DNA from 3 places in the Klebsiella sp. PK18 genome. Region 3 is predicted to be linked to each of the others. Evidence: riboswitches for the same ligand, from Rfam matches in the RefSeq annotation. Region 3 holds a riboswitch; each other region holds the start of a gene.
The links. A riboswitch is a leader RNA that binds a small molecule or an ion and turns the genes downstream of it on or off. The one in region 3 is predicted to bind thiamine pyrophosphate.
Positions count from the first base shown of each region.

Region 1: linked by a shared signal. The riboswitch ahead of thiC (phosphomethylpyrimidine synthase ThiC) and the one ahead of tenA (thiaminase II) in region 3 are both predicted to bind thiamine pyrophosphate.
Region 2: linked by a shared signal. The riboswitch ahead of thiM (hydroxyethylthiazole kinase) and the one ahead of tenA (thiaminase II) in region 3 are both predicted to bind thiamine pyrophosphate.

Region 1 covers NZ_CM173493.1:5,332,756-5,339,832, forward strand. The annotation lists gene zraP (zinc resistance sensor/chaperone ZraP) at 1-412, shown strand, start outside; gene AC3EMD_RS26085 (DUF1481 domain-containing protein) at 416-1,111, opposite strand; gene hupA (nucleoid-associated protein HU-alpha) at 1,124-1,396, opposite strand; gene AC3EMD_RS26095 (YjaG family protein) at 1,583-2,173, opposite strand; gene nfi (deoxyribonuclease V) at 2,216-2,887, opposite strand; gene hemE (uroporphyrinogen decarboxylase) at 2,900-3,964, opposite strand; gene nudC (NAD(+) diphosphatase) at 4,005-4,778, opposite strand; gene AC3EMD_RS26115 (Rsd/AlgQ family anti-sigma factor) at 4,872-5,369, shown strand; TPP riboswitch at 5,423-5,547, shown strand; gene thiC (phosphomethylpyrimidine synthase ThiC) at 5,634-7,077, shown strand, end outside.
Region 2 covers NZ_CM173493.1:1,653,866-1,660,942, reverse strand. The annotation lists gene xylB (xylulokinase) at 1-21, opposite strand, end outside; gene dalD (D-arabinitol 4-dehydrogenase) at 32-1,399, opposite strand; gene AC3EMD_RS08110 (sugar-binding transcriptional regulator) at 1,606-2,547, shown strand; gene fbaB (class I fructose-bisphosphate aldolase) at 2,629-3,681, opposite strand; gene thiD (bifunctional hydroxymethylpyrimidine kinase/phosphomethylpyrimidine kinase) at 3,829-4,629, opposite strand; gene thiM (hydroxyethylthiazole kinase) at 4,626-5,399, opposite strand; TPP riboswitch at 5,434-5,531, opposite strand; gene AC3EMD_RS08090 (hypothetical protein) at 6,230-6,535, shown strand; gene AC3EMD_RS08085 (hypothetical protein) at 6,823-7,077, opposite strand, start outside.
Region 3 covers NZ_CM173493.1:2,543,515-2,550,591, reverse strand. The annotation lists gene AC3EMD_RS12435 (porin family protein) at 1-501, opposite strand, end outside; gene AC3EMD_RS12430 (BamA/TamA family outer membrane protein) at 520-1,641, opposite strand; TPP riboswitch at 1,862-1,963, shown strand; gene tenA (thiaminase II) at 2,032-2,727, shown strand; gene AC3EMD_RS12420 (ABC transporter ATP-binding protein) at 2,724-3,452, shown strand; gene AC3EMD_RS12415 (ABC transporter permease) at 3,449-4,189, shown strand; gene AC3EMD_RS12410 (ABC transporter substrate-binding protein) at 4,214-5,149, shown strand; gene AC3EMD_RS12405 (diaminobutyrate--2-oxoglutarate transaminase) at 5,456-6,841, shown strand; gene AC3EMD_RS12400 (pyridoxal phosphate-dependent decarboxylase family protein) at 6,851-7,077, shown strand, end outside.

The DNA.
Region 1 (7,077 bases), 2.8 Mb from region 3:
CACCCTCGTCACCCTTGCCGTACTGACCTTTGGCAGCAACGCGGCCTGGGCCAACCATCATTGGGGCAATAACACCGGGATGGGCAATCAGGGTTACAGCCAGCTGACCCAGGAGCAGCAGGCTACCGAGCAAAAGCTGCATAACGATTACGCTGCGCAAACCAGCGCCCTGCGCCAGCAGCTGCAGTCCAAACGCTATGAGTACAATGCGCTGCTCACGGCGCAAAAGCCGGACAGTGGAAAGATTGAAGCTGTCGCTCAGGAGATGGAAGGCTTACGCCAGAAGCTGGATCAGCAGCGGGTGAAGTTTGATGTCGCCCTGGCTGAGGCGGGCGTTCCCCGTGGCGCAGGAATGGGATACAACGGCTGCCGCGGTAACGGCGGTGGTCATAGGGGCATGAACCACTGGTAATCGTTAGAAGCTTTTTTCTGTCGGCTGCCAGGTGCAGAAGTTTTCATTGGCGACCAGCAATAGTTGAGAGCCTTCAGGCGCCTCCAGCCAGGCGATGCTCACCGCGGCGGAGGAATGACTCTGGCGACGTTCAATATGCGCCAGGGCCCGGCTATCGAGGTCAGGCTTAACCGTCTGACCTTCACAGGTCAACACGGTATGCGCGGCAGCGTTCCAGCGCCCCTGACGCAGGACGACGCGTCCCTGGCGGAGAGCATCGCTGGTCTGGCGGATCTGCTCGGCGCGATAACGATACAGTGCGACCTGGTCGCTGGAGAGCTGTTGCTTCTGCCCGTCGACTTCCCGCTGCATAAAGCTGAGATCGCCCTGCGCGTCGAAGCGGGCGCGAATATGTTCCGGCGGCTTACCGTAGACATTGAGTTCGATAAACGTCAATTGATCGCCCTGCCAGCGATATTCACTGGTCGAGGTATCCCCGTGACGCCACGGGCTGAAAGCGGCGAGAAGATGGACTTCATCACCTGAATCTTTACGCCAGATACGCATCGCCCCCTGATTATCCGCATAACCGCTGGCGGTAAACGGTGGAAGCGAGGCGTCGTGGCTGCAGGCAGTCAGCAACAGGATGCCCGCCAGCGCCAGAGGCCGGCGCCAGACAGACAAAAGGGGCTTAATAGCCCCTTCGATAAAACTGTTCACTGCCACGCGGTCTTACTTAACTGCGTCTTTCAGTGCTTTGCCAGAAACAAATGCCGGCACGTTAGCTGCAGCGATTTTGATCTCTTTACCGGTCTGCGGGTTGCGGCCAGTACGCTCAGCGCGGTGGTTCACTTTGAAGGTACCGAAACCAACCAGTTGAACAGCATCACCTTCTTTCAGAGACTCAGTAATTGCAGCCAGGGTAGATTCCAGGGCAGCTTTAGCCTGTGCTTTGGACAGGTCAGCTTTGTCCGCAATTACATCAATCAGTTGAGTCTTGTTCATAAGTTATCCTTACAATGTGTTTATCGCTTGCTAAGCATCGAGTGCGACGGAAATGCCAAAAAAGCACCCTCCTGCATACACGCACCGATAGCCACTTTTTTTCGCCCTCCAAATGTAGACCAGACGGGGGGCGGAATGGAAGCCTTCAGACGCTACAATTCAGGCGGTAAATCACGTTTTCTGGTCTCACTGCTGAAAATTTATACCAATATTGCTCTCACCGGCCTCACGCAGGTCCGCGCGCAGACCTTTTATCAGCTCAAGGTCACGCTCTTCGCAGTCGGCCAGCAGGCGGAAAATTTCCCACTGAATATCCCATTCCTGCTCTACCGCCGGGTTCGCTTTCAGCTCTTCATCGGTCATTTCGCGACCGGCCTGGGTCATTTCCAGCATCGCCACGCTGGTGATGGATGTCTTGCTCACCTCAATCGCGTGCTCAAGTGTTTCACCGCTCAGACGCGAATGGATCAGTTCGCTCAACGCCACGCAGGCGTCTATAGCCGGGTAAACACCGTACAGGTCGAAATCATCTGCCGCCGGGATGGCCTCTTCCAGCTTCTCCAGCTGACTGTCGAAATTCACCTTCGCATCTTTAACCGTCAGCGTTTCCCAGATCAGGTCCAGGATACGACGGTACAGCTGGCCGTCGCCGAACTCGGTTTGCTTGCAGAACATGGCGTAGTTAGGGTACATACGCTCGCACAGGCAGGCCATAAAAGTGACATGCTGCCAGCTTTCCAGCTTCTCCAGGCGCAGGTGAATCGGGTTTTGTAACATGATGAATTCTCGAAGTCAGAAATTAGGCGCAGTGTACCTGAATCAGCCGTGATTTGCTTGCCAACGCACAAACGACGGACGACGGGACGCCACCGCATCGGCCCAGCGCGTCGGCTCGGGGAGACGATAGCCTCGCATGCAGCGCTCAACCCACATTAAGGCGCTGTCCATGCCCACCCGGTGACCGGTGCTAATAAACAGCGGGTTGCAGCGCACTTTGCTGCGCCAGACCCAGGCCAGTTGCTCATTTTTATCCATCAGCGGGGCCAGTGCGCCGGGCTCATCACCCAGTTCGCCGATTTTTCCGCACAGCCGTTTTTTCGCCACCCCGATGGTCGGCACGTCAATCATCAGACCAAAATGGCTGGCGACGCCGAGCCGCCGGGGATGGGAGATACCGTGGCCGTCGACGAAGAGCAGGTCCGGTTTTTGCGAAAGCTGCTCCCACGCCGCCAGCAGCGCAGGTGTTTCGCGAAACGAGAGAAAGCCGGGAATATAGGGCATGGTGGTGGCGACGCGCGCCACCTGATACTCCACCAGCTCAAGCTCAGGCCAGGTCAGCAGCACCATCGCAGCCCGGGTCACTTCCCCTTCCTGCTCAAACCCGACATCCGCGCCGCCGATCAACGCCGGCGGGTCGCGATCCAGTCGATCCGCTCGCTCGACCGACGCGGCTAACTGTTGTTGTTGGGTACGTAGCGCGGCTAAATCCATACGGCTTATCTCCTATTGATGATAGGGTGTGGAAAGACGATGCACCGCCTCAACAAAGACGCCCGCATGCTGCGGGTCGACATCCTGATGGATGCCGTGACCAAGGTTAAAGACATGGCCTTCGCCCTGGCCGAAGCCGGCGAGAATAGTCGCCACTTCCTCTTCAATACGCGGGGCGGGAGCATACAGCATCGACGGGTCCATATTGCCCTGGAGCGCCACTTTGTGACCTACACGACGGCGAGCATCAGCGATATCGGTGGTCCAGTCGAGCCCCAGCGCGTCACAGCCGGTCTCCGCCATCGCTTCCAGCCACTGGCCACCGCCTTTGGTGAACAGGGTCACCGGCACGCGGCGGCCTTCATTCTCCCGCAGCAGGCCATCGACAATTTTATGCATGTAGTAGAGCGAGAACTGCTGATAGTCGCGACCGGTCAGCACCCCGCCCCAGGTGTCGAAAATCATCACCGACTGCGCGCCGGCTTTGATCTGCGCGTTGAGGTACAAGGTGACGCTTTTCGCCAGCTTCTCCAGCAGCGCATGCAGCGCCTGCGGTTCGGCGTACATCATCTTTTTGATCACGGTGAACGCTTTGCTGCTGCCGCCTTCCACCATGTAGGTCGCCAGCGTCCAGGGGCTACCGGAGAAGCCGATCAGCGGCACTTCGCCTTTCAGTTCGCGGCGAATGGTACGCACGGCGTTCATGACATAGCCCAGTTCCTGCTCCGGATCCGGGATTGGCAGCTTGTCGACGTCGGCTTTGCTTTTTATCGGCGAGGTGAAGCGCGGACCTTCGCCAGCTTCAAAGTACAGCCCCAGACCCATGGCGTCCGGGATCGTCAGGATGTCCGAAAAGAGGATCGCCGCATCCAGCGGGTAACGGCGCAGCGGCTGGAGCGTCACTTCGCAGGCCAGCTCGGCATTTTTACACAGCGACATAAAGTCGCCCGCTTGCGCACGGGTGGCTTTGTACTCCGGTAAATAGCGGCCCGCCTGGCGCATCATCCACACCGGGGTGACATCAACCGGCTGACGCAGCAGCGCGCGCAGGTAACGATCGTTTTTCAGTTCGGTCATTTTTACATTCCTTTAGCGTTGATGCGCCCAGTGTAACATGTCACTCGAACTCTGCCCGACACATCGCCACCGTATCTTCGATAAGCCGACGCGCCACCGTGCCCGGCGGTGGCAGGAGCGGTAGATTGTCATAGCGGTACCAGTCCGCGGTCAGCAGCTCTTTTTTGTCGACCACGATATCGCCATCCGCGTAATCCGCCATAAAGGCGGTCATCAGCGACTGCGGAAACGGCCACGGCTGAGAGGTCACATAGCGCAGGTTTTTCACCTTGATGCCGCTCTCCTCCATCACCTCGCGGGCCACTGCCTGCTCAAGGGTTTCACCCACTTCGACAAACCCGGCCAGCACGGTGTGCACGCCGTTACGATGGCGGGTATGTTGCGCCAACAGGATCGAATCATCGCGACGGATAGCGACGATAATGCAGGGGGCAATTTGCGGGTAATAGCGTTCACGGCAGTGGCTGCACAGCATCGCCCATTCGCTTTTGCTGGCATGCATCGGATGGCCACAGTAGCCGCAAAATTTATGCGATCGATAAAATTCGGCGAGCTGGATCCCTCGCCCCGCCAGCTGGAAGAGACCCGGATCCTGATCCAGAACCTGGCGTAACGATCCCATGTCATGGCGGCGATCCTGGCGCACCATCCAGACGGACTCGCCCTGCCACTCGCCAATATGCAGCGCATGCTGTCCGACAAGATCGAAATTAACCGCTTCGCCATGTGGTAATTCTCCACCAGGCAACCATAATTTTTGTTCGTGACTGACAACCCACCAGCCGCGATCTAATTTTTCAATAATACGATCCATATCTATTGCACTACCTTTGCTTCACTGGCATGTTGTTAACATTATATTTACATTTTGGTGAGCAGATTTAAATCAAAACTAGCGGAGTCAATCATGCTAAACCAGCTGGAAAATCTGACGGAGCGCGTTGGCGGTAGTAATGAACTGGTCGATCGCTGGCTACAAGTGCGTAAGCATCTGCTCGTGGCTTACTACAATCTGGTTGGCCTGAAACCGGGCAAAGAGTCATTTATGCGGCTAAACGAAAAGGCGCTGGATGACTTTTGCCAAAGTCTGGTGGATTACCTCTCATCCGGTCATTTTAGTATTTATGAACGCATTATTGGCGAAATGGAAGGCGATACCCCACTTTTAGCCGCCACCCGGCTTTATCCACAGCTGGAAGCCAATACCCAGCAGATGATGGACTACTACGATACCTGCCTCGAAAACGCTATCGATCACGATAACTACCTTGAATTTCAGCAGGCGCTGTCGGATATCGGCGAGTCGCTGGAAGCACGTTTCGCGCTGGAGGATAAACTGATCGCCCTCGCCGTCGCGCATAATCTGAGCAACGACGTGCGCGATAATATTGCGCCGACCGCTTGAGTTGTGCGCAATTAACGAGTAGTTTACCTCCATTCCCCCTCTCCGGAGGGGACGTCATCTTGTCGGAGTGCCTATTTTCCATGCGCTGGCTAAAGTGGAAAAGGCTGAGACCGTTAATTCGGGATCCGCGGAACCTGATCAGGCTAATACCTGCGAAGGGAACAAGAGTAAACTGCTGGTCGCACCTGTCCGTTCTGGATCGGTCGCATCTGTTACTCCATCCGTCGTCTGACAAGCCATCTCCTTTTTTAACTGGAATGCGCTATGTCTACTACCAAACTCACCCGTCGGGAACAACGCGAGCACGCGCAGCGATTCATTGATACGCTGGCAGGTACCGCTTTTCCCAATTCACGCCGCATCTACGTTCACGGCTCACAAGCGGATATCCGCGTCCCGATGCGTGAAATTGAGCTCAGCCCGACCCTCGTCGGCGGCGATAAAGATAACCCCCGGTACGAAGCCAATGAACCGATCCCGGTATATGACACCTCCGGCCCTTATGGCGACCCGGATATTGGCATTGATGTCCGCCAGGGGCTGGCAAAGCTGCGCCAGCCGTGGATCGACGCGCGTAACGACTGCGCTCCGCTCAGCGAACGCAGCTCGGCCTATACCAAAGCGCGGCTGGCCGATGATGGTCTCGATGAGCTGCGCTTCAGCGGCCTGCTGACGCCCAAACGCGCCGTCGCCGGGAAATGCGTTACCCAACTGCACTACGCCCGCCAGGGGATCGTCACCCCGGAGATGGAGTTCATCGCCATTCGCGAAAACATGGGTCGCGAACGTATCCGCAGCGAGGTTCTGCGCCAGCAGCATGCCGGGGAAGGCTTCGGTGCCCGCCTGCCGGAAAACATTACCCCCGAGTTCGTCCGCGATGAAGTTGCCGCCGGACGCGCCATCATCCCCGCCAACATCAACCACCCGGAATCTGAGCCGATGATTATCGGCCGCAATTTCCTGGTGAAAGTGAATGCCAATATCGGCAACTCGGCGGTGACCTCTTCCATCGAAGAGGAGGTGGAAAAACTGGTCTGGTCAACCCGCTGGGGCGCCGACACGGTGATGGACCTCTCCACCGGCCGCTATATCCACGAAACCCGCGAGTGGATCCTGCGCAACAGCCCGGTGCCGATTGGTACCGTCCCGATTTACCAGGCGCTGGAGAAGGTCAACGGCATTGCCGAGAACCTGACCTGGGAAGCCTTCCGCGATACCCTGCTGGAACAGGCCGAACAGGGCGTCGACTACTTCACGATTCACGCCGGCGTACTGCTGCGCTACGTGCCGATGACCGCGAAGCGCCTGACAGGTATCGTGTCGCGCGGTGGTTCCATCATGGCCAAGTGGTGCCTGTCGCACCATCAGGAAAACTTCCTCTACCAGCACTTCCGCGAAATCTGTGAAATCTGCGCCGCCTATGACGTGTCGCTGTCCCTCGGCGATGGTCTGCGCCCCGGCTCGATCCAGGACGCCAACGACGAGGCGCAGTTCGCCGAGCTGCATACGCTGGGCGAACTGACGAAAATCGCCTGGGAGTATGACGTGCAGGTGATGATTGAAGGCCCCGGCCACGTGCCGATGCAGATGATCCGCCGCAATATGACCGAAGAGCTGGAGCATTGCCACGAAGCGCCATTCTACACCTTAGGCCCGCTCACCACCGACATCGCGCCGGGCTACGACCATTTCACTTCCGGTATCGGCG
Region 2 (7,077 bases), 890 kb from region 3:
GAGATCGATACCCAGATACATAGCCACCTCTTTATTTAATCAGCGTGTAAACGGCGGCGACTTTCTCGCGCATCAGCGCCAGGAAATCCGCGTTATTGGCGAGGTCACCAAACAGGGCTTTATCGCGGGCATAGACAGCCACCGGATCCTGAGCCTCATACATCTCATGCACCGCCTGCGCATCCAGGATGCCGTCCTGGTACTGATAGGGCAGCGTTCCCTTATGCCACTGCTCCATAAAGACGAAGAACAGCGCCGGCAGCATGGCGGTCGCCTCAGGGCGGACGCCGCGCTGATAGCACTCCTGCAGCGTGGGGGCGATCATCGCCGGAATTTTCGAGAAGCCGTCGGCGGCGACGCGCTGGTTGGTGTCCTGGATATAGGGATTGGTAAAGCGCTTAAGCACCACATCCCGGTAGGTCGGCAGATCAATGCCGTTATCGCCGAGGCAGGGAATGACATCCTCCGTGACGTAGCGGTCGGCAATGGCGTAGATAACATCGGTCAGCGTGCTTTCATGAATATACTGCTGGCCAATTAAGGTTCCCGCCCAGGCAATGCAGCTGTGCGATGCGTTCAGAATGCGGATTTTCGCCTCTTCATACGGGATGACCGACTCGACCATCTCCACGCCGACCGCTTCCAGGTTCGGGCGGGCATCACGGAAGTGGTTCTCCACCACCCACTGGATAAAGGTCTCCCCCATCACCGGCGCTTTGTCATCAATCCCGGTTTGCGCTTTGATCCGGGCCGGCAGATCGGCCGCTGGACGCGGGGTGATGCGGTCCACCATGGTGTTCGGACAGGTGGTATTGGCCGCCATCCAGTCAATCACCGCCTGTTTGCCGGTGAGCTGCAGGAACTCGACCATGCCGTCGTGGAAACGCTCGCCGTTGTGGCGCACGTTGTCGCAGTTGAGCAGGGTCAGCGGCCCGGCGTCGTCGGCCATGCGCTTCTCCAGGATCCGCGCGAGGGTTCCATAAATGGTTTTGCACTCGCCTTGCAGGTCGGCCTGCAGATCGGGGTTACTGGTTTCCAGCTGATGGCGGGTGTTCAGGTAGTACCCCCCTTCCGTCACAGTAAAGGCGATAACTTTGGTCTGCGGGTTGGCCCCTTCGTTAATCAGCGGCTGCAGCCCGGCCTGCCACGGCAGCAATTTCTGGATAGAAGTGATTTCTTCATATTCGCGCTCCCCTTCCGGGCTGACGGTCTCCAGGACGTAACGTCCTCCCTGCGCCGCCAGCGCCTGCACCACCTGCTCGGCGTCGTTACGAATATTTCCTGCCGCGATGTGCCAGCGCTTATCCCCGGACGCTATCAGACGATGCAGATACCACGCCTGATGCGCGCGATGAAAAGAACCCAGACCGATATGAAGCCATGTGAATTGATTGTTCATGTTCTGTTCTCCTTGAGTTGATGGCGCCACTGTAATTGATCATTTGACCAAAATAAGAGCCACGGATCACAAAAGAACAATTACCCAATCAAATTACAAATGACCAATAAAGAGCAAAAGCTTGCCAGTTATGCCAACCACGGCGAGAATGCGGGTATTCGCCGGGCCAATTGCGAGCCCTGGTCAGCAACTTAGGGCGGGAAACCATGAGTAAAGAAGACGATATCCGGTTGGATCAGAAGGTGCGTGCCGCATGGATGTACTACATCGCCGGTCAGAATCAGAGCGAGATTGCCAGCCAGCTGGGTACCTCCAGACCGGTGGTGCAACGGCTGATCGCCGGCGCGAAAGAAGAAGGGATAGTGTCGATTAATTTGCACCATCCGGTAGCAAACTGCCTCGATTATGCGCAGTTGCTGCAGGAAAAGTATCGATTGATCGAGTGCAATGTGGTCCCCGCCTTTAGCGAAGAAAGCACCCTCGTCAGCGTGTCGTTTGGCTGCTATCAGCTGATGGCTCGCTATCTGCAGGATGATAAGGAGAAAATCATCGGCCTGGGCTCGGGCCTGACCCTGAAAAAAGCGCTGCAGCGCATCGATTTTGACAGCCTGAATACCCGCTGCGTGGCGCTGATCAGCGCCATGAACGCCGACGGGCAGTGCAACTATTACGATGACGTGCCCCTGCTGCTGACCCGCAAAATTAAGGCCAAGTACTATCAGTGGCCTGCGCCGCGCTACGCCCAGAGCGCGGAGGAGCATGAGATGTGGTGCACCAACCGCTTATTCCGCAGCGTCTCCGGCGTCGCCCAAGAGGCGGACGTGATTTTTGTCGGCATTGGTCCCCTGGGCACGCAAAGTCCGATCTTTAAAGACGGGTTTATCAATCAGGCGCAAATGGATGAGCTGACCGCGCGCGGCGGCATCGGAGAGATCCTCGGACGGTTTATCGATGCGGAAGGCCACGTGGTAGACAGCGAGATCAACCGCATGATCACCAGCTATGATATCCGTCAGAATCACTGCCCGCGTATTGCCGCGGCCTGTGGAGAATACAAACGACCGGCGATCCTGGCCGCCCTTAAAGGCGGCTGGATCAATGGTCTGGTGACCGATGAACATACCGCCCGCTGGCTGCTGACGCGGTAACGGCGCGGCCTGAAGGCGCATACACAACGGTAACCCCGGTGCGCGTCGCGCCACCGGGGATCCCAACGATACTCGTGCTTATCAGGCGATAGTCACTTTCCCGTCAAGGTAGACGTCCTGCACGGCATTGATCAGCTTCACGCCGTCAGCCATCGATTTCTTAAACGCCTTCCGGCCGAGGATCAGCCCCATACCGCCGGCGCGTTTATTGATCACCGCCGTGCGCACCGCGTCGGCAAGGTCGGTCTCCCCGCCCGCCGCGCCGCCGGAGTTAATCAGCCCGGCGCGGCCCATATAGCAGTTGGCCAGCTGGTAGCGCACCAGATCGATGGGGTTATCGCTGGTCAGTTTGCTGTACACCCGATCGTCGGTATAGCCGAAGTTAACCGCTTTGTAGCCGCCGTTATTCTCCGCCATTTTTTGCTTAACGATATCGGCGCCGATGGTGGCCGCCAGGTGGTTGGCCTGACCGGTCAGGTCCGCGGAGACATGATAGTCGACGCCATCTTTCTTGAACGCCGAATTGCGCAGATAGGCCCACAGCACGGTGACCAGGCCCAGCTCATGGGCCCGCTCAAAGGCGGCGGAAATCTCTTCTATCTGACGACGCGATTGTTCCGAGCCGAAATAGATCGTCGCTCCCACGGCCACCGCCCCCATATTGAACGCCTGCTCAACGCTGGCGTAGAGGGTCTGGTCGTATTCGGTGGGGTAGCTCAGCGTTTCGTTATGGTTGAGCTTCACCAGGAAAGGGATGCGATGCGCGTAGCGGCGCGACACCGAGGCCAGCACGCCGTAGGTCGACGCCACGCAGTTACAGCCGGCTTCGATCGCCAGCTCGACGATATTTTTCGGATCAAAGTACAGCGGGTTGGCGGCGAAGGAGGCGCCCGCCGAGTGCTCCACGCCCTGGTCAACCGGCAGAATGGAAAGGTAGCCGGTTCCCCCCAAGCGTCCGGTATTGTACAGGGTCTGCATATTGCGTAGCACCGCCGGTGGTCGGTTATTATCCACCATCACCCGATCAACATAATCTGCCCCAGGCAGATACAGCTGGTCGGCCGGAATGGTTATACAACGGTGCTGCAACAGGCTCTCGGCATCTTTGCCCAGCAACTGCGTAATATCAGTCATAGCAATCTCCCGTAAGGCCGGCCGAAGCCGGCATGCATTATCCCAACCCAATTTTTTTGGGCAGGTTAAGCCTGGTACCGACTTAGCCTATTTTCCAGCCGGGGGGCCATTTTTTCAGGAGATTCTGCTGTCCCGTTGCGCTGCCATTTACCACCAGGCGTGGAAATGGTGCACCGGCCCGATGCCGTGGCCCACTTCCAGAGAGTCGGCCTGCGCCAGGGCCGCCGACAGCCAGGCCTTCGCCTCGGCGACGGTGGCCGCCCAGTCCGCATGACGGGGGCGCAGCGCCGCCAGCGCGGCGGAGAGCGTGCAGCCGGTGCCGTGGGTATTTTTGGTCTGCACGCGAGGCGTGGTAAACCGCTGTTCCCCTTCGCGGGTGAAGAGCCAGTCCGGGCTTTCGGCGTCGTCGAGATGGCCGCCCTTCATTAATACCGCGCCGCAGCCCAGCGCCAGCAACGCCCGCCCCTGCTCCAGCATCTCGCGCTCGGTGCGCGCATGGGGGGCATCGAGTAGCGCGGCCGCTTCTGGCAGGTTCGGGGTGATCAATGACACCTGCGGCAACAATCGTTGACGCAGGGTCTCCACCGCGGAGGCCGACAGCAGCGGATCGCCGCTTTTCGCCAGCATGACGGTATCCAGCACCACGTTGGCCACCCGGTAGCGCGCCAGCCGCTCGGCCACGGCTTCCACAATATCGGTCTCCGCCAGCATGCCGATTTTGGTGGTATCGATACGCACATCGCCGAACACCGAGTCGAGCTGCGCGGCCACAAAATCCGGTTCGATGCGATAGACCGACTGCACACCGCGGGTATTCTGCGCCACCAGGGCGGTGATCACCGAGCAGCCATAGGCCCCCAGCGCGGAGAAGGTTTTCAGATCGGCCTGGATACCGGCCCCACCGCTGGGATCGGTGCCGGCGATGGTCAGGGCGTTGATGCGTTTCATCCCTGCACCTCCTGATACAGCACGTCGAGAAACGCCGGAATAAAGCTGCCAGGGCCTCCCTGACGGGCGGCGATCTCCCCGGCCTGCTTCATCAGCCCACAGGCGGCGGCCACGTTTTCCAGCCGGTCCCCCGGCAGCGCAGCGCTCGCCGCCACCACCGCCGACAGCGCGCAGCCGGTGCCCACCACCCGGGTCATCAGCGGATTACCCCCCACCACGCTGAGCACCCGCTCGCCGTCGGTGACGTAATCCACCTCGCCGGTAACCGCCACAATGGTGGTTAACTGACTAGCCAGCGCCTGGGCCGCCGGCAGCGCCGCGGCGGCCGTATCGGTGGTATCCACCCCGCGCCCGCCGGCGCTCATCCCGGCCAGCGCCAGAATTTCAGAGGCATTGCCGCGAATGGCCGCCGGCTGGAGGGCCAGCAGCTCATGACAAAAGGCCGTGCGCACGGTCAGGGCGCCGACCGCCACCGGATCCAGCGTCCAGGGCCTGCCGGCCTGACGGGCGTGCTCCACCGCGGCGCGCATCGCCACGGCGCGATCTTCGGTCAGGGTACCGACGTTAATTAACAGCGCATCGGCGATAGCGGCAAACTGCGCCGCTTCGCGGGGATCGATCACCATCGCCGGCGAGGCGCCGACGGCCAGCAGAACATTGGCGGTAAAGGTCTGCACCACGTCATTGGTCATGCAGTGCACAAGGGGGGAATGGGCGCGCAGCAGATGGCGCAGGTGCGCGACAGGCGCGGGATTCAGCAGCTCAGGCATGGTTTGCTCCCGCCAGACGAGGTAGAAGCAATGACCCTGCGGTCTCTGACTTCCCTACGCTGGCATTATCCAGATCAGGTGGTACGGGTATTTCTCAGCCTTCAACGAAGAAGGGCACCCCGAGTCATCGTGTTATTTTTCCTACACTTTTTCGTAGATTACTCCATTAAAAATCATTGAGCAAGTGAGGTTTTGATTAGTTCAAATTTTAGCCTTGTACCGCACTTTGTACCTCAGTTGATAGGTTGTGTTTTAACCATCCTCCAATCCTTCAGACACTGTAGTAAGGGGCCATATCATCAATTGATCTCCTCCCTGATTTTGGGCCAGGGTCAAAACCCGGAAATCTCAAAAAGTGCGTGGAACTAAAACGGGTGTGCTTACAATGGATGAAAGGGATAGCTAAGAAAATAGAAGTTGATTACATAGTTCTTTCTAGATTTAAGAATGGTGGGTATGAGACTGAATCTAAATTGATTAAAGTTAAATAGATGGAACCAAATCCAAGGGCCTTGTAATATTTTAGATATATGTCTAATTAATTATGAGGTTAACTATGGAACACACTTTATCTCTCTTACTGTTTACTGTTCTTGGGATGATAGCAGCCAATAAAAATGCAAGAGCTATCATCAAAGATATGATTCTTACTCAGTGGAATTTTATCAAGCCTGATAAGTGAACTTATTAACTTGTTATAGTTATCACTGATGTAGTAGTAATTGGTCAATCTGTTTTATCGATACGATCTAACTTTGTTATTGAAGGAAATGCATATTTACATTATTTTACACCGAACCCATGTCATAATTTTGGTGAATGTTAATAATATGAAAATTAAATTGATGATGATTGCTACAGTTAGTTTGATAACTCTAAGTGGTTGTTCCAGCGATCCTACAAGTATGTGGAATAGTCGTTATAATTTTAAATCTGTTGGTCAAGTAATGGAAATGTGCAACAGTGGCGACAAAGATGCATGTATTGCTGCTGGTCAAATGGGAACATTTGTTAATGGCATGAATGGGCTTAATAATGTTACTCAGCAGGGACTACAGCAACAGCAGCCACAACACACAATGACTACCACTACTTGTAACCATTTAGGTACTGGTGTTATTTGTAATTCTAATTAATATCTAAAACCCTTCTCAAATACGCCCCTAGAACGCTCTGTAATCAACCACAGGGCGTTTTCTTTATTAACCCCCTACCCTACCAGAAATATTTAAACATCTCAAAATCGCGTATAAGCAGCCTATGAATTTTCGCACATAATATATAAGAATTTTATTAACTATTATTTGTTGTCGCTATAGGTCGCCAACTACACTGTAAAACCATCTGTTGTTACACAACCTCATAAAGATTAAGACCAGAAGAAAAGGGCCGCTAAAAGCAGCCCTTATGAATTTATTATTTATTACAGTGTCTGTAGAAGCAATGGACAATTCATTTCATGATAGTATTTTCTTGAAATATAATTAATTTTATCATTGTTCATACCTTGTTTTTCCCACAATTGAGCCTCTTGTGATGCTACATATTCAGCATAGTTAATAATTTCCTCATCAACATTATAAGAAACATTATTAGCTTTGTTATTGAGTCTCCATTCTATAAGAGCTGCTTTTCTGAATATATCAACTTCACTTGATGGAATATCATATGTATCTGG
Region 3 (7,077 bases):
GGTGGTTCCTTTGAAATCAAGCGTAAAATCAATATCCTGCAGTTTTCCGCTCTGATAAAGCTGGTGAACCGCGCCGGCGATCACCCGATCCAGACCGCGAAACTGCGAAGGATCCGAATCCACGGAGACCTGGGAGACAGACGACCCGCGGGTATGCCCCACCAGCCCGTAAACGTTGAGAAACGGAAAGACCCACATATCGAGGCGCAGGTTTTCGGTTTTGCTCTTCTCGCGGGTGTGCCCGGCATCGATGGCGAACATATCGCTGGGAATGGGATGGTTGCCCAGCTTAAGCCCGGAAAAGGTAATACTGTCGACCATGATATCCTGACGGATATTCATATAGCTCAGGTTGACGCCGTAGGGTAACGGGATCGAATACCCCCGGGCGCGCGCCTCATCGCCCCATATCGGAAAATAGCTGTCGCTCTCGCTCTGCTCCGCGGCCGACGCGCCACAGGCCGCCAACAGCAGCGTTAACACCGTTCCGGATGCTCTCATTGTTATTCTCATGTGTAGTTATAAACCCGAACCGACATTGAAATAGACCGCCTGCTCATGCTCACTGAACGCCACGTCAATCCCGGTACGCAAACCGTACTGCCGTGCAATCAGGTAACGAAAACCGGCCCCCCATGCCACCTCTGACTGTTCCCCTAACGTGCCAGCCGTGTCAGCGGCGCTCCCCGCGCCAACGAATCCCTGCAGGATCCAGCGCGGGGTGAAGGCCCAGGCCAGCTGGGTTTGCGCCGTGACCACGTAGTCACCCTGATAGCGGTAGCGCGAAATGCCGCGCAGCGCGATATAGGGACGTGCCATCGGCATCAGAGGGTTATCATGGTGGGTTAATGACTGATAATTGCCCGCGACCGCCAGCGTCAGCGTGTGGCTGAGCGGAATAAAAACCTTCCCGTCCAGCGAGAAAGTGTTGTAGTGATAATCGCCCCCAAGCAGCGAACGGAAAAAACGATATTCACCCTTCAGCGCTAGCCCACTCTGAGGATAGAAAATATTATCGGTGGTGTCATATTCCGCCACCACCCCCAGCGCCGAAGAGGTGCTGTTTTGCCCGAGCACCTGCTGCCAGACCCGATTGACCACCGGGTTGTCGCTAGAGACATCCGCTCGGGCATATACCTGCGAAGCTCCGAGGAATACCGGCGTGTCGCCCACGCGAAACAGCAGTTTTTGCAGCGCAGCGATGCCTTTGGTCTCCGTCTGCACCGATTTACCGTGGCTGAAGCCGCCCGTATCGCCGGAATAGATATCCAGATTAACGTTAGCGTAACCCGCCCCCACCAGGTAACGAATGTGGTCATGTTGCCAGGTGTGGCGATGACCGCCGCCAATAAACCAGGTCCCGTTCTGCGTGGCGGCCCCGCCAAAGGCGGTAAGCGGCGGAGGAATAAACTGCCCACTTTCCCGGCTGCCTTTACCGTGTAAAAACAGGCCAAACAGCCCTCCGCCATAGCCGATCGCCGGCTCGGTGATCGCCAGCGGCACCGGCAGAAAACCATAACGGTTTTCCGCGAGATACTGACTCATATCGAGCATGCCATCTTCCGCATCGAACAGATCGGCGGCATCACCAGGCGGGCACAACAGGAACAGAAGCGCCAGCGTGGACAGCGGAAATTTCATGCTCACTCCGGGGCTTTGGGGCGCGCACAACACGCGTGGCGAACAGGATTATCACAACGGGATAATGAAAATATAACGTAAGAGAATAATGCTCACCAACGCGCAGCCGCCTGTTTTTTGGTTATTTTTATACGAAAAAGTGCTGGCTATCACAGAAAAATGCCATCGCGATACAGGGCAGCGCGGTGATTGTATTCAAAAGGTGAATATCGTATAACATAGCGCTACCGAGGGGTGTCCCGTGAGGGCTGAGATGGCGCAAGCCGAACCCTTTGAACCTGATCTGGGTCATGCCAGCGAAGGGACGGGTCGGCAATTTTGCCTGCATTACCGCCATTGCCTGTTCACACCCCTGCACGCCCGGATCTCCCCTGAATATCTGGAGGTCCTGTGATAATTCCCGCGTTTAGCCATGGTCTTTATGGCCGTTTACGCCAGCTGGCCGCCGCTGACTGGCAGCACTATGTGGCGCATCCTTTCGTCCAGCAGCTTGCCGAGGGCACCCTGGCGGAAAGCGCATTTCGTCGCTACCTGACCCAGGATTATCTGTTTCTGATCCACTTTGCCCGCAGCTATGCGCTGCTGGTGAGTAAACTGCGCACGCTGCCGGAGATGCGGGCCGCGGCCGCCTCAATGAACGCCATCCTCAACGAACTGCCGCTGCACGTCGGTTACTGCGCTCAGTGGGGCATTAGCGAGCAGGAGATGGCTACCCAGCCTGAAGCGCCGGAAACCATTAACTATACCCGCTACGTGCTGGATATTGGCCACTCGGGTGACGCGCTGGATCTGCTGGTCGCGCTGATGCCCTGCGTGGCCGGTTATGCGGAAATCGGTCTCGGCCTGCTGCAGCATCCCGCCACCCGACTGGACGATAACCCCTACGCCTCGTGGATCCGCAACTATGGCGATGAAGGCTATCTGCACGGCGTCAACGCCGCGCTGGCGCTGCTGGAAACGGTGTGGCAGCAGCGCGGGAGCGAGGCCCGGATCACTGAGCTGAGCGAGATTTTCACCACTGCCACCCGCCTTGAGGCGCAGTTCTGGCAGATGGGCCTCAACGCGACGGCGGAGACCCGGGCGTGACGGCGCCGGGTATTGAGGTCCGTGGCCTGAGCCTGCATTTCGGCGACCGTCGGTTGTTCGACAACCTGTCGTTTACGGTCCCCGGCGGGCAGTGGGTGTCGCTCCTCGGCGCCAGCGGCGCCGGCAAAACCAGCCTGCTGCGGGTGATGGCCGGTCTGGCGCCCGCCACCCGGGGAGAAGTGGTCGCCAGCGATGGGCAGCCTATTCAGGGCCGTCTGGCGTGGATGGGGCAGAAAGATCTGCTCTACCCCTGGCTGAGCGTCCGGGACAACGTCGCCCTCGGCGCGCGGCTGCGCGGTGAAAAAGTCGATCGTGCCCGGGTCGCCGCCCTGCTTGATCAGGTTGAGCTCTCGTCCTGCGCCGACGCCCGGCCGGCAACCCTCTCCGGCGGCATGCGTCAGCGCGCCGCGCTGGCCCGCACCCTGTATGAGGACCGCCCCATCGTGCTGATGGATGAGCCTTTCTCGGCGCTGGATACCCTCACCCGCACGCGCATTCAAACTCTGGCCGCCACCCTGCTGGCTGGTCGCACGGTGGTGCTGATCACCCACGATCCGCAGGAGGCCTGCCGGCTGAGCCACCGCCTGCTGGTCCTCTCGGCGCCCGACGGCGACATCGATGACAGCCATCACCTTGCCGGCACACCTCCGCGCGCGCCGGACGCGCCCGATCTCTTGAACAGCCAGGCCGCCCTGCTGCAGCAACTGATGAGGGCTCATCCATGACCGGACGTCTCTGGCGGGGCAGCATGGTGTTCTGCGGGTTGATGATCCTCTGGGGTCTGGCCAGCCGCAGCGGCATTCCTCACTTTCTTTTACCCTCCCCGATGGCGGTCGCCGAGGCGCTGTGGGTTAATCGCGCCTATCTCGGCTGGCACACGCTTATCACGCTCAGTGAGATCCTGAGCGGCCTGGCGCTGGGCGTGACGCTCGGCGTCACCCTGGCGCTGGGTATGATCCTCTCTCCGCGTCTGCAGCGCTGGCTGATGCCGCTGGTCCTCACCAGTCAGGCGATCCCGGTCTTTGCCCTCGCCCCGCTGCTGGTGCTGTGGCTGGGCTTTGGCATGAGCGCCAAAGTGGCGATGGCCGTGCTGGTGATTTTCTTTCCGGTGACTTCCGCCTTCTTTGATGGCTTGCGACGGGTCAACCAGGAATATCTCGATCTGGCGCGCAGCATGAACGCCTCCTTCGGCGCTCAGCTGCGGCATGTCCGCCTGATGGCTGCCCTGCCTGCGCTGGGCTCGGGCCTGCGGATGGCGGCGGCGGTGGCGCCCATCGGCGCGATTATCGGCGAATGGGTCGGCTCCGCTGAGGGGCTGGGCTACGTCATGCTCAATGCCAATGCGCGGCTGCAAACCGATATCTGCTTCGCCGCGCTGTTTATTTTAGTGCTACTGACCCTCCTGCTGTGGCTGGCGGTAGATACCCTGCTACACCGGCTGATCGACTGGTCACCGGAATAAAGATGAAGTAATAAAGGAAAACAGATGAAAAAGTCGCTTTTCGCCGGGGCAACCCTGACGGCCCTGGTCAGCGGCCACGCGCTGGCCAATGAACCGCTGACGCTGGTGCTGGACTGGTACATTAACCCCGACCATGCGCCGATTATGGTGGCCGAGCAGATCGGCGCCTTTAAGGCTCAGGGGCTGGACGTCAAGATTGTCCCTCCCTCCGATCCCGCGCTGCCTCCCCGCATGGTGGCCGCCCGTCAGGCGGATCTGGCCATCACCTACCAGCCGCAGGTGCACTTCTTCGCTGACGAAGGGTTACCGCTGGTGCGCGTTGGGACCCTGATTAACTCGCCGCTGAACACGGTGATCGCTCTCAATAAGCAGATCAAAACTCCGGCAGATCTGCAAGGTAAGAAGGTGGGCTATTCGGTCAGCGGCATTGAGCAGGCCACCCTGTCGACCATGGCGCAACACGCGGGTATCGATCCGGCCAGTATCAAACTGGTTAACGTCAATTTCCAACTGACCAGCGCCCTGCTGGCGGGCCAGGTGGACGCGGTCATCGGCGGCTACCGTAATATAGAAGCACAGGAGCTGAAGCTGCAGGGCAAAACGCCGGTAGTGATGAACGTCGAAGATTACGGCGTGCCGGCCTATGACGAGCTGGTGATTGTCGCCCATCGCGACGCGATTCATGAGGCCAAGATCCGTAAATTCCTCACCGCCCTGCAGGCCGGAGTGAGCTATCTGCGCGCCCATCCGCAGGAGAGCTGGGAGGCGTTTGCCGCCGCCCACCCGGAGCTGAAAACCGAACTCAACCACCAGGCGTGGCTGCAAACCGTGCCGCTGTTCGCCACCGATCCGGCGGCGCTGGATAAACCGCGCTACGAAGCTTATGAACAGTTTTTATATAACAATAAGTTGGTGAAAAAAGTCACACCTTTAACAAATTATGCGGTGGAACTGCATTGAGACTTGCTATCGCTGACGGAAGGCATTCCGTCAGCGTTTTAACGCAGCGGCAATAAAAATATAGAGACTTTCTCACTAATAATTACACTTTAAAGGGTTATCGTGACACGCAGTTGTTCTATTATAATTCAGCAGGTTACGTTAATTATTGCCCCGGTAAGAATAACGTCAAAATAGCGCAATCAATAAAACGTTGAATGCGGATTTAAAAAGCCATATATTGTGCGCGCTTTATGAATGCCAATTCAATTCCTTAGACCAATTATTCAACCAGCGTTCAACCGCAATGCTGGTTGTGGGAGTGATATGATGACGGATAAAGTCCGTATTGATACTTTACGTGCCGATTTATTAGACGCAAACAACGAAACCTTTTTGGCCCGTCAGGCCGAATTCGAATCGAATGTCAGGAGTTACCCGCGTAAGTTACCGCTGGCTATCACTAAAGCTGAAGGCGTGTGGCTGACGGATGCGGATAACAAACAGTACCTGGACTGCCTCGCGGGCGCCGGTACTCTCGCTCTGGGCCACAACCACCCTGATGTATTGCAGAGCATCCAAAGTGTCATTACCAGCGGCTTGCCGTTACATACCCTCGATCTGACTACCCCGTTAAAAGATCGTTTCTCCGAATACCTGCTCTCTTGCCTGCCGGGCGAAGGGAAAGAGTATTGCCTGCAGTTCACCGGTCCTTCCGGCGCTGACGCCGTGGAAGCCGCGCTGAAACTGGCGAAAAAATACACTGGCCGTACGGCGGTGATCAGCTTCTCCGGCGGCTATCACGGGATGACCCATGGCGCGCTGTCCGTCACTGGCAACCTGTCGCCGAAAGCAGCGGTTAACGGCATGATGCCGGAAGTCCAGTTCATGCCTTACCCGCACCTGTATCGTTGCCCGCTGGGCATCGGCGGCGAAGCCGGCGTGAAATCCCTGACCTACTACTTCGAAAACCTGATCAACGATGTGGAGAGCGGCGTCCGTAAACCGGCGGCGGTGATCCTCGAAGCTGTGCAGGGTGAAGGCGGCGTGAACCCGGCGCCGGTTGAGTGGCTGCAGCGCATCCGCAAAGTGACCGAAGAGCATGGCATTCTGCTGATCGTCGATGAAGTGCAGGCTGGCTTTGCCCGTACCGGTAAATTCTTCGCCTTCGAGCACGCCGGTATCCAGCCGGACATCATCGTGATGTCGAAAGCGGTCGGTGGCGGTCTGCCGCTGGCGGTGCTGGGCATCAAAAAACAGTTCGACGCCTGGGAACCGGGTCACCACACCGGCACCTTCCGCGGCAACCAGCTGGCGATGGCTACCGGCCTGACTACCCTGCGTCACCTGCGCGACAACAAGATTGCCGACAAAGTCGCTGCCCAGGGCGAGTGGCTGAAAGGCAAACTGGCCGAGCTGCAGAAGCGCTACCCGGTCATTGGCCACGTACGCGGTCTTGGTCTGATGATCGGTATCGAAATCGTCAAGCCGAACGAAGCGCAGGATCACATGGGCTGCTACCCGGCTGACGGCGAACTCTCTGCCCTGCTGCAGAAGAAATGCTTCGAAGCGGGCCTGATTCTGGAGCGCGGTGGTCGTCACGGCTGCGTGCTGCGTCTGCTGCCGTCCCTGCTGATCAGCAACGCGGAACTGGATGTGTTCCTCGACAAATTCGAACAGGCCCTGCTGGCCGCCGGCGTAAAGCCGGTCTGAGTGGAGTCAGTGACCACCATGTCCACATTGAATCCGATTCTTGCTGGTTCAGCGCAGAGCGTTGAAGCCTATCAGCAGGTTATCGAGCAGACCAGCCAGGCCGTTGTGCAGTGGCTGAAGCAACCTGAGATGTATCAGGGGAAAAGCGTTGACGAGCTGCGTGAGCGTATCTCCCTTGAATTTAACGAACAGGGTTTGGGTAACCAGGCGGCGATTGATCGTGCGATCGAGTACTT